3 regions of the Thioalkalivibrio sp. ALE23 genome follow, and region 2 is predicted to be linked to each of the others. Evidence: predicted binding sites of a transcription regulator. Region 2 holds the regulator's gene; each other region holds the start of a gene.
What was found. The regulator FliA, encoded in region 2, starts transcription of late flagellar genes. The targets are predictions, from matches to a motif close to GCTAAAGTTNNNNNNNNNNCNGCCGATA.
Positions count from the first base shown of each region.

Region 1: a site for FliA is predicted at 1,769-1,796, ahead of F573_RS0107235 (methyl-accepting chemotaxis protein). Genes of this name have one in related genera too.
Region 3: a site for FliA is predicted at 1,698-1,725, ahead of F573_RS0108725 (chemotaxis protein). Genes of this name have one in related genera too.

Region 1 is NZ_KB900033.1:100,454-103,655, forward strand. It holds gene uvrC (excinuclease ABC subunit UvrC) at 1-830, shown strand, start outside; gene pgsA (CDP-diacylglycerol--glycerol-3-phosphate 3-phosphatidyltransferase) at 837-1,388, shown strand; tRNA gene F573_RS0107225 (tRNA-Gly) at 1,454-1,529, shown strand; tRNA gene F573_RS0107230 (tRNA-Cys) at 1,608-1,681, shown strand; gene F573_RS0107235 (methyl-accepting chemotaxis protein) at 1,857-3,202, shown strand, end outside.
Region 2 is NZ_KB900033.1:218,318-221,519, forward strand. It holds gene F573_RS0107780 (chemotaxis protein CheA) at 1-345, opposite strand, end outside; gene F573_RS0107785 (protein phosphatase CheZ) at 418-1,200, opposite strand; gene F573_RS0107790 (chemotaxis response regulator CheY) at 1,236-1,616, opposite strand; gene F573_RS0107795 (RNA polymerase sigma factor FliA) at 1,656-2,417, opposite strand; gene F573_RS0107800 (MinD/ParA family protein) at 2,414-3,202, opposite strand, start outside.
Region 3 is NZ_KB900033.1:433,615-436,816, forward strand. It holds gene F573_RS0108720 (protein-glutamate O-methyltransferase CheR) at 1-542, opposite strand, end outside; gene F573_RS0108725 (chemotaxis protein) at 738-1,667, opposite strand; gene flgA (flagellar basal body P-ring formation chaperone FlgA) at 1,903-2,571, shown strand; gene flgM (flagellar biosynthesis anti-sigma factor FlgM) at 2,664-2,981, shown strand; gene F573_RS0108740 (flagella synthesis protein FlgN) at 2,986-3,202, shown strand, end outside.

The DNA of each region.
Region 1 (3,202 bases), 120 kb from region 2:
GCGAACGCCGCGGGGCACGCGTGCGGCTGGCGTGGTCGCTGCGGGGCGAACGCGCCCGCTGGGTCGACATGGCGCAGCGCAATGCCGAGCAGGCCCTGAAGACCCGGCTGGCCAGTCAGGCCGGGCAGACCGCGCGCCTGGATGCGCTCACCGCAGAGCTGGAACTGGAGGCGCCGCCGCGGCGCATGGAATGCTTCGACATCTCGCACACCCGCGGCGAGGGCACCGTGGCATCCTGCGTGGTGTTCGGGCCGGAAGGGCCGATCAAGTCCGATTACCGGCGCTTCAACATTGAAGGGATCGAGCCAGGCGATGACTATGCCGCGATGCACCAGGCGCTGAGCCGTCGCTTCGCGCGCCTGAAAAAGGGCGAGGGCCGGGAACCGGACATCCTGTTCATCGACGGGGGCAAGGGGCAGGTGACCCAGGCGCTGAACGTGCTGGCCGATCTGGGGCTGGATCACATCCGGGTGGTCGGGGTGGCCAAGGGCGAAGAACGCCGGCCCGGCATGGAAACCCTGGTGTTGAGCGGGGTGGAGGCGCCTTCTATACTGCCGCCCCATTCGAGTGCACTGCACCTGATTCAGCAGATCCGTGACGAGGCCCATCGTTTCGCGATCAGCGGTCATCGGGCGCGGCGGGCGAAGGCGCGCAAGGAGTCCACCCTGGAGTCGGTTCGCGGTCTGGGGCCCAAGCGTCGCACTGCGTTGCTCAAGCACTTTGGCGGGCTGCGCGGGGTCTCCCGCGCGGGGGTCGACGAGCTGGCCAAGGTGCCCGGCATCAATCGTCGCCTGGCGCAGGCGATCTACGACCAGTTCCACGAGGCCTGATCCGACATGTTTCCACGACTCCCCACCTGGCTGACCTGGTCGCGTATCGTGATGATCCCGCTGATGATCGGGGCCTTCTATGCGCTGCCGATGCCGGCGGCGGGGATCGTGGCGGCCATCATCTTTGCGCTGGCCGCGGTGACCGACTGGCTGGACGGTTATCTGGCCCGGCGCTGGTCGGTGACCAGCCGCTTCGGCGCCTTTCTCGATCCGGTGGCGGACAAGCTGATCGTCGCTGCCGCGCTGGTGCTTGTGGTGGACCACAACCCCGGTGTGGGGCTGGCGCTGGCCGCGATCGTGATCATCGGTCGCGAGATCGCGATCTCGGCACTGCGGGAATGGATGGCCGAAGTCGGGACTAGCGCGAAGGTGGCGGTTTCCTGGATCGGCAAGTTCAAGACCAGTGCGCAGATGGTGGCCATCTTTCTGCTGCTGTGGGCCGAGCCGGTGGCGGGACTGTCGCTGTTCCTGATCGGGGAATGGCTGCTGTATCTGGCGGCGGTGCTGACGCTGGTGTCCATGGTGCAGTACATGCTGGCCGCGGCCCGGGACGCCTGAACGAATTTTTCGGATCCGGTGTTGACGAAGCCGGCGCTGTCTGTAGAATACGCATTTGTCGACGGGCGGGAATAGCTCAGCTGGTAGAGCACAACCTTGCCAAGGTTGGGGTCGCGAGTTCGAATCTCGTTTCCCGCTCCAAACGATTTCCCGAAGCCCCGGCACCGCCGGGGCTTTCTGTTTCGGCGGCATCCAAGACCGTCGAACAAGCCTTGCCCCGGCTGGGTGGCAGAGTGGTGATGCAGCGGACTGCAAATCCGCGTACCTCGGTTCGATTCCGGGCCCAGCCTCCATCTTCGATTGCAGGCCCGCCGGCTTTATGCTGGCGGGCCTTTTCGTTTGTGGGGTGCCTGCCGGGGGGGTCGGCGCTCCCTTCGGGCATTCAAGGTTGGGGCCGAACGGCCGAAAACCCGGATGGAGGCGCCGGTGAATCCGGGCGCCCGCAATCCATGACCTCGGGGTAACTGCATGCTGCGTCGCCTGTACGACCTTCCCATCTGGCTGAGGCTGCTCGGCGTCATCTGGCTGACCCTGGTCTTCGTCTGGTCCGGCATGATCGGATGGGCGGTGCTGGAGCAGCGTGACACCGCCCAGGAGCAGGCTGGGCATTTTGCCGGCAGTCTGCACGAGATGACCTGGGCCGGACTGACGACCCTGATGATTACCGGCACCATGGATTCGCGCCACGAATTCATGGATCAGATCCAGGAAATGGGCGATGTTCGCGACCTGCGCGCGATCCGCGCCGCGTCGGTCACCGAGCAGTGGGGCGAAGGGACGGCCGACAGCGAACCCCGTGATGCGGTCGAGCGCGAGGTCCTGGATACCGGAGAACCCTTTGTCGAGGTTGATCGCGAGCGCGACCAGCTGCGCGTGGTGAAACCGATCCGCAATCATCGCGAATACCTGGGACGCAACTGCATGGCGTGTCACGGGGCCGCGGAAGAAGATGAGGTGATCGGGGCCACGTCCATGCGTCTCGACATGACCGAGGTGCACGAGGGGGCGACGAATTTCGGGATCCAGCTGTTCGGCTTCGCGATCCTGGTCAGCCTGCCGCTGCTGGGTGCGATCTTTCTGTTCATCCGCCGTTTCGTTACGCGCCCCCTCGCCGAGATGACGGAAGGGCTGCGTGACATCGCCGGGGGCGGGGGCGATCTGACCCGGCGGCTGGACGTGCACGGCGATGACGAGGTCGGGCGTGCGGCCCGGGCGTTCAACGACGTGATGGAACAGTTCCGCTCCCTGATCGGCGCAGTGGTCGGTTCCAGCGGGCAGCTCACTTCGGCGGCCGAAGAGGTCTCGAACGTGTCCGACCGCACGCGCGAAGGCGGGGATCGTCAGCGTCGGGAGATCGAGCAGGTGGCCACGTCGATGAACGAGATGAGCGCCACGGCCCAGGACGTGGCCCGCAACTCGCAATCGGCGACCGAGGCGGCGCACCGCTCGCTGGAATCCACGCGCAGTGGCCAGGAGGTCGTGCAGCGGACCGTAACCGGGATCGAGCAGCTGGCCTCCGAGGTGCATCGCGCCGCGGAGGCAATCCAGCGGGTCGAGCAGGATTCGGAGAGCATCGGCAAGGTACTGCAGGTGATCCAGGAGATCGCCGAACAGACCAATCTGCTGGCGCTGAACGCCGCGATCGAGGCCGCGCGTGCCGGAGAGGCGGGACGTGGGTTCGCGGTGGTGGCCGACGAAGTACGGGCCCTCGCGTCGCGTACGCATGAATCCACGGAGGAGATCCGGCGCACGGTCGAGACCCTGCAGGGGGGCACGCGCAATGCCGTGGAGGTGATGCAGGCCGGCGAGGAACG
Region 2 (3,202 bases):
CGCCGGCGTCGGCTCCTGGCCGTCGCGCAGCTCGCCGAACATCACGTTGAGGGTGTCCAGCACCCGCAGCATGGTGTCCATGAGCTGGCCGTCCACCTGGCGCTCGTGATTGCGCAACAGGTTGAAGACGTCTTCGGCGTTGTGGCACACCGTCACCAGCGGGTCGAGCCCGAGAAAACCGGCCCCGCCCTTGATGGTATGGAAACTGCGGAAGACCGCATTCAGCAGATCGGTATCGTCCGGATGCTGTTCCAGGTCGATCAGCTGTTCGTTCAGGCCTTCCAGCAGCTCCCCCGCCTCGATCAGGAAGTCCTGGAGGATTTCGTCGTTGGGGTCGATGGCCATGCGGTCTCTCCGTTCCGGTGACTCGAATCGTCGGCAGATGGCTGCCGGTGCAAGGGGATCCCGGGACGGACCCTAGAACCCCAGGCTCGACAGCAGATCGTCCACCTCGTCCTGTCCTTGAACGACATCCGTGCCGGAATCTTGAGTGTGGGGCACCGCGGGTCCATGCCCGCGGCGGTCCTCCTCGCGTGCGGTTCGTTCCGCCTCCGGGGCCTTTTCGGCCGCCGACCGGGCATCCTTCTCCAGGCGCCCGGAAGACAGGCGGATCAGCGAGACCAGGTTTTCCTCCAGATCCGTGACCAGACGGATGACCCGCCGGATCACCTGCCCGGTGAGATCCTGGTAGCTCTGTGCCATCAGGACCTGTGACAGCAACCGGCGCAGTTCCTCGGTGTCCTTGCCGGTCTGTTCGAAAAATGCATCGAGTTCGCGCGCGAACTCGCGGAATTCCTCCACCGACAGTTCGCGGTTGCGGAACCGGGTCCATTTTTCGGTGAGTTCCGCGGCACGCCCGGCGAATGCCTCGGCAATCGGCAGGGACGATTCCACCGCATTCAGGGTTTCGTGCGTGGCCTGTTCGGTCTGGGTCACCACGTAACTCAGACGCTCGCGCGCATCCGGAATCTCGTCCTGCGCCAGCTCGACCAGACGCGAATCGCCCCGGAAGCTCTCCAGTGCCTCGTGCAGTTCGCGGGTCAGCTTGCCCAGTTCGTCGAACAGTTCGCGTTCATAAGGCCGCGCGAGCTCCTGGATCAGGCGGCGCGAAGCCTCCTCGTCACCGCCTTCCAGAGCGCCCACCAGCTCCCGCGCCAGCGCGAGCCGGTCATCCCCGGAGGCATTCTCTTGTTCGGTCATCGGGTCTCTCTTGCCGTGTCAGCCGGTCGCGGTATTCAGCCTTGAGCTTCAATACGTTCGAAGATCTTTTCGATCTTCTCCTTGAGTGTCTCGGCCGTGAAGGGCTTCACAATGTAACCGTTCACGCCGGCCTCTGCCGCCTCCACGATCTGATCGCGTTTGGCTTCCGCCGTGACCATCAGCACCGGCAACGATTTCAGCCGCTCGTCCTTGCGTACCTCGCGCAGGAGGTCGATGCCCGGCATGTTGGGCATGTTCCAGTCGGTGATCAGAAAATCGAAGTCGCCGTTCTGCAGCATCGGCAGGGCGGTGCTCCCGTCGTCGGCCTCCATGGTGTTGTTGAAGCCAAGATCCCGCAGGAGATTCTTGATGATGCGCCGCATCGTGGAGAAGTCGTCCACGATCAGGATTTTCATACCCTTGTCCACAGTTCGCTCCGGGAATGTGTTTGAACCTTAGAATATCTGCAGGGACTCGACGTCTTCGAGCCACGAGCCCAGACGCGCCCGCAGACGGTGCACCGCCTGGCTGCGGATCTGGCTGACGCGCGATTCGGTCACGTCCAGCACGGCACCGATCTCGCGCAGGTTGAGTTCTTCGGTGTAGTACAGGTTGAGCACCAGTCGTTCACGCTCGGGCAGATCGCCCAGTGCGCCGGCCAGTTCCTCGCGGAACTCCCCGGCCTCGATGCGCCGCGACGGGGACTGCTCCTGCCCTTCCAGCACGCGATCCGCCTCGCCCTCCGGGCCGCCCACCTCGTCCAGCGCGAACAGATGGGCACCGGCGTGATCATCCAGCATCTGGTAGTAGGTTTCCACCGGGACGCCCAGCTCCTCGGCGATCTCCGGGGCGCGGGCGGCGCGGCCCTCGCGGGCCTCCACCGTCTGCATCGCCTCGGAGATCCGCCGGCTGTTGCGGTGCACCGAGCGCGGCGTCCAGTCGCTGCGACGCAGCTCGTCGATCATCGCCCCGCGGATGCGGATCCCGGCGTAGGTGGCGAAGGTCGCCCCCTGCCCGCCTTCGAACTGCCGCGCGGCCTCGATCAGCCCCACCATGCCCGCCTGCACCAGGTCATCCACCTGCACCGAGGCCGGCAGCCGGGCCATCAGGTGATGGGCGATCCGATTCACCAGCTCGACGTGGTCCGCGACCAGCTGGTCCGGTCCGCCGGTCCCCGCACGGGCGTATCCCGAAAGTCTGTTCTTTGGCGTGTTCATGCGCTTTGCAGCATCCTCTCGACGAAGAATCCAACCCCCCCGCTGGCGCCGCGGGCCACCGGCCAGCCGTCGACCTTGCGCGCGAGCTCGAGGAACGCCCGTCCCGCCGGGCTGCCCGGAGACTGCTGCACCACCGGCGCCCGTTTCTGCACCGCCTGGCGCAGGGCATCATCCAGCGGGATCACGCCCACCAGATCCAGTATGACCTCCGGCAGATAGGTGGAACAAACCGCCTGCAGCTTCTGCATCACCCGTTCCGCGCCGGCACGGCCCTGCACCATGTTCGCGACCACGCGGAACCGGTTCACGCCATGATCCCGATGCAGGACCTTGATCAGCGCATAGGCGTCGGTCATCGATGCCGGCTCGTCGGTGACCACCACCAGGGTCTCCTGCACGGCCTGACAGAAACTGGTCACCGACTCCTGCAACCCGGCGGCGGTATCCACCACCAGCACGTCCAGCGGTCGTGTATACATGCTGAAGGCCTGGATCAGGCCGTGATGTTCCGGCCGGCTCAGGTTGGCCATGGTCGCGATCCCGGACGCGGAAGGCACCACGCGGATTCCCTCCGGGCCCTCGATGATCACGTCTTCCAGATCCTCGACGTCCCCGGTCACCAGGTCGTGCAGCGTCCGCTGCGGACGCAGGCCCAGCAGTACATCGACGTTCGCGAGCCCCAGGTCCGCATCGAACAGCATGACCTCGCGTCCCAGACGGGCCAGTCCGACCGACAGGTTGACCGAGACATTGGTCTTGCCGACCCCGCCCTTGCCCGAGGCCAC
Region 3 (3,202 bases), 220 kb from region 2:
TTGTGCCCCTCGGGCACGGTCTGGAAGAACCGGGACCGCCGCGACTCGCTCAGCCCGCGCACGATGCTCAGACCGTCATAGACTCCCTTGCGGGCGTCTTCCAGCACGCCCTCGGACAGGTCCGTGCCGAGAATGCTGACGGGCACCACCCGGCGCGGGCGCGAGGCCTCCCATTCCGAGACCACCATCGAGATACTGTAGGGCTCCTGGCCACTAGAACACCCGGCCGACCAGACCTTGATCGACGACCGAGTGGACGCCAGCTCCGGGAGGATCACGTGGCGCAGGATCTCGAACGGAAAACCGTCGCGAAACCAGGAGGTTTCGTTGGTGGTCATCGCATCGATGACGCGCGTGCGCAGCTTCGGGCTGGGCGCCTTGCGCAGCGCGTGCAGCAGTTCCGGCACGTCCTTGTAGCCAAATTCATCCAGCAGGCGGGACAGCCGGCTGGACACCAGGTACTGGCGGCTGTCCCCCAGCACCAGGCCACAGCACTCGGAGAGAAAGCGCGCGAATTCTTCGTAGTCACGGGAATCGATCACGCACACATCTCCGCCTTGACGCGTGCCGGGCCCGTCCGCCGTCCGCTGGTTGTTCGGTTCGATGATTCCATGCCGCCACAGTATAGGGCTTCGAGGCAACCTTGCGGAAGTCCGCAGCCTGCAAAGGGGCGGCAAGCGCCGGCCACCCGCCCCGGCCGGGCCGGCAACCGTTCGCCCCCGGCAACCACCGACATCTCAGGCGGTCTTGTTGATCTGTTCCAGGACCGCACTGGCCAGTTCGTCCGGGTTGAACTTGGAGAGGAACGCATCCGCACCGGCCCGACGCACCATGTCGGTATTGAATTCGCCGCTGAGCGAGGAATGCAGCAGCACCCGCAGCGGTCGCAGGCGCTCGTTCTCGCGGATCTTTGCCGTCAGGGTGTAACCATCCATGCGCGGCATTTCGATATCCGAGATCACCAGCTCGACCGTGTCGTGGATCGGACCCTCGGCGGCTTTCTCCTCCAGGTAATCCAGGGCTTCACGCCCGTCCTTGCACAGCACGTAGGGCCACTCGAGCCCCTGGATGGCGCTTTCGATCTGGCGGCGGGCCACCACCGAGTCGTCGGCGATGACGATTTCCCGACGCTCGGGTGTCTGCTCGGCCACCGCGGAACGCACGCTTTCCGACACCTCGGTGGGCAGCGGATTGACCAGCGACAGCACGCGCTCCACGTCGATGATCTCCACCAGCTTGTTGTCGAGTTCGGTGACCGCCACCAGAAACGACTCGCGACCGGTGCCGCGCGGGGGCGACTTCACCTGGTCCCAGTTGACGTTCACGATGCGATCCACCGCCGATACCATGAAGCCCTGCACCGAGCGGTTGAACTCCGTGATCACAACCTTCTGCTGCCCGTCCGCCCCGGCCCGGGTCGATTGCATGCCCATCGCCCGCGCCAGATCGATGATCGGCACGGTCTTGTCGCGCAGGGTGGTGACGCCCCGCACCACCCCGGCGGACCCGGGAATCTGGCGCAACTGCGGCAGCGGAATCACCTCGCGCACCTTGAACACGTTGATCCCGAAGGTCTGCGTGCCGCCCAGATAGAACAGCAGCAGCTCCATCCGGTTCTGCCCGACCATCTGCGTGCGCTGGTTCACGTCGTCAATAAACTGACTCACGGTTCTCGCCCCCTGGGTTGTTCTCCCTGCTAACGGCCGCGCCGGCGGGAGCTTGAACCACGCATCGGACGCGCAGGACAGGCGCCGGATGCCATGGCACAGAATCTGCTTGTATTCCGTGACGAAGACACAGGGTCAACGGTGACCGGACATGCACCTTTTCAAGTTACAGGCTTTGCTCCCGTACCGCAGCCCGGGCCGCAGCGGGGGCCGCAGCGGGGGTGCGCTTCTTCTGATGCTCGCGCTCCTCGCCCCGACCGCGCAAGCGGAGATCGAGCCGGTGCAGAACATTCGTGACAGCGCGGAACGGTTCCTGCACCAGCAGCTTGGGGACCACAACGGCGACGATGTGGAGGTGCAACTCGGTCATGTCGACGACCGCCTGCGCCTCAAGCGCTGCGAAGAACCCCTGGAGGCCTCGCTGCCGCCCGGCGGCCGCCCGAGGGGCAATACTGCGGTCAACATCCGCTGTCCCGGGCCGGTGACCTGGTCGGTGTACGTTCCGGCCACCGTGGAACGCCACGCCGAGGTGGTGGTGGCCCGCCGCAACCTGTCGCGCCAGCAGACCCTGGGGCCGGGCGATCTGCGCATGGAGCGCATCGAGACGTCGCGCCAGGCCAGCCATTATTTCGAGGACGCATCCGAGGTGGTCGGTCTGCAGACCCGCCGCGCGATTCGCCAGGGCCAGGTCATCGGCCAGCAGCACGTTAATGAACGTCAGGTGATCCAGCGCGGCCAGCGCGTTACCATCCTCGCCAGCAGCGGCAGCGTCACTATCCGCATGCAGGGCGAAGCCCTGGAAGACGCCACGGCCGGCGACTGGATCCGCGTGCGCAACACCTCCTCCGGACGCGAGATCGAGGGCGAGGTCCAGCCATCGGGCACGGTTCGCGTCGCCCTGTAGTAAAATGTGACGGAAATCCCGCAACCGACCCTACAGTTTCGGGCATTCCGGCCGATACACGAGGCAGACCAGTCAAACGACAGGACAAAGTCATGGATATCAAAGGCCCCAACATCAATGGCCTGCGCCCCGACAGCCAGAACGGCGGGGTCCGCGGCCGTGACGACGACGCCCGCACCGGCAGCAACGGGGTGGACCGCGCCGGCAACGGCGGGGCCGCCAGCGGTGACGCCGTCACCCTGACCGGTGCCGCCCAGGCCATGAACGGCAGCGGCGAAGCCAGCGAGGCCGCGCCGTTCAACGAGGCGAAGGTGGCCGAGATCCGCGAGGCGATCGCTCAGGGGAACTACCCGATCGACAACGAGGAACTGGCCGATCGCATGATGGAAATCGAAGGCCTGCTGCGGTGATCCGGTGGTGACCGACGAAACCGGAATCCGTCCTTCCCTGGAGGAATCCATCCGTCTCGGACAACGGCTGGAGGATATCCTGCTGGAGGAAACTCGGGCCATCGAGTCACGGGAGCCGGAGCGGCTGCAGGCCGCGGTCCAGCGCAAGCAGGAACTGCTGCAGGCACTGGAAACCGAAACCCGCAAACAGCAGCAATGGATCGAAGCCCGCGGTGCCGAGT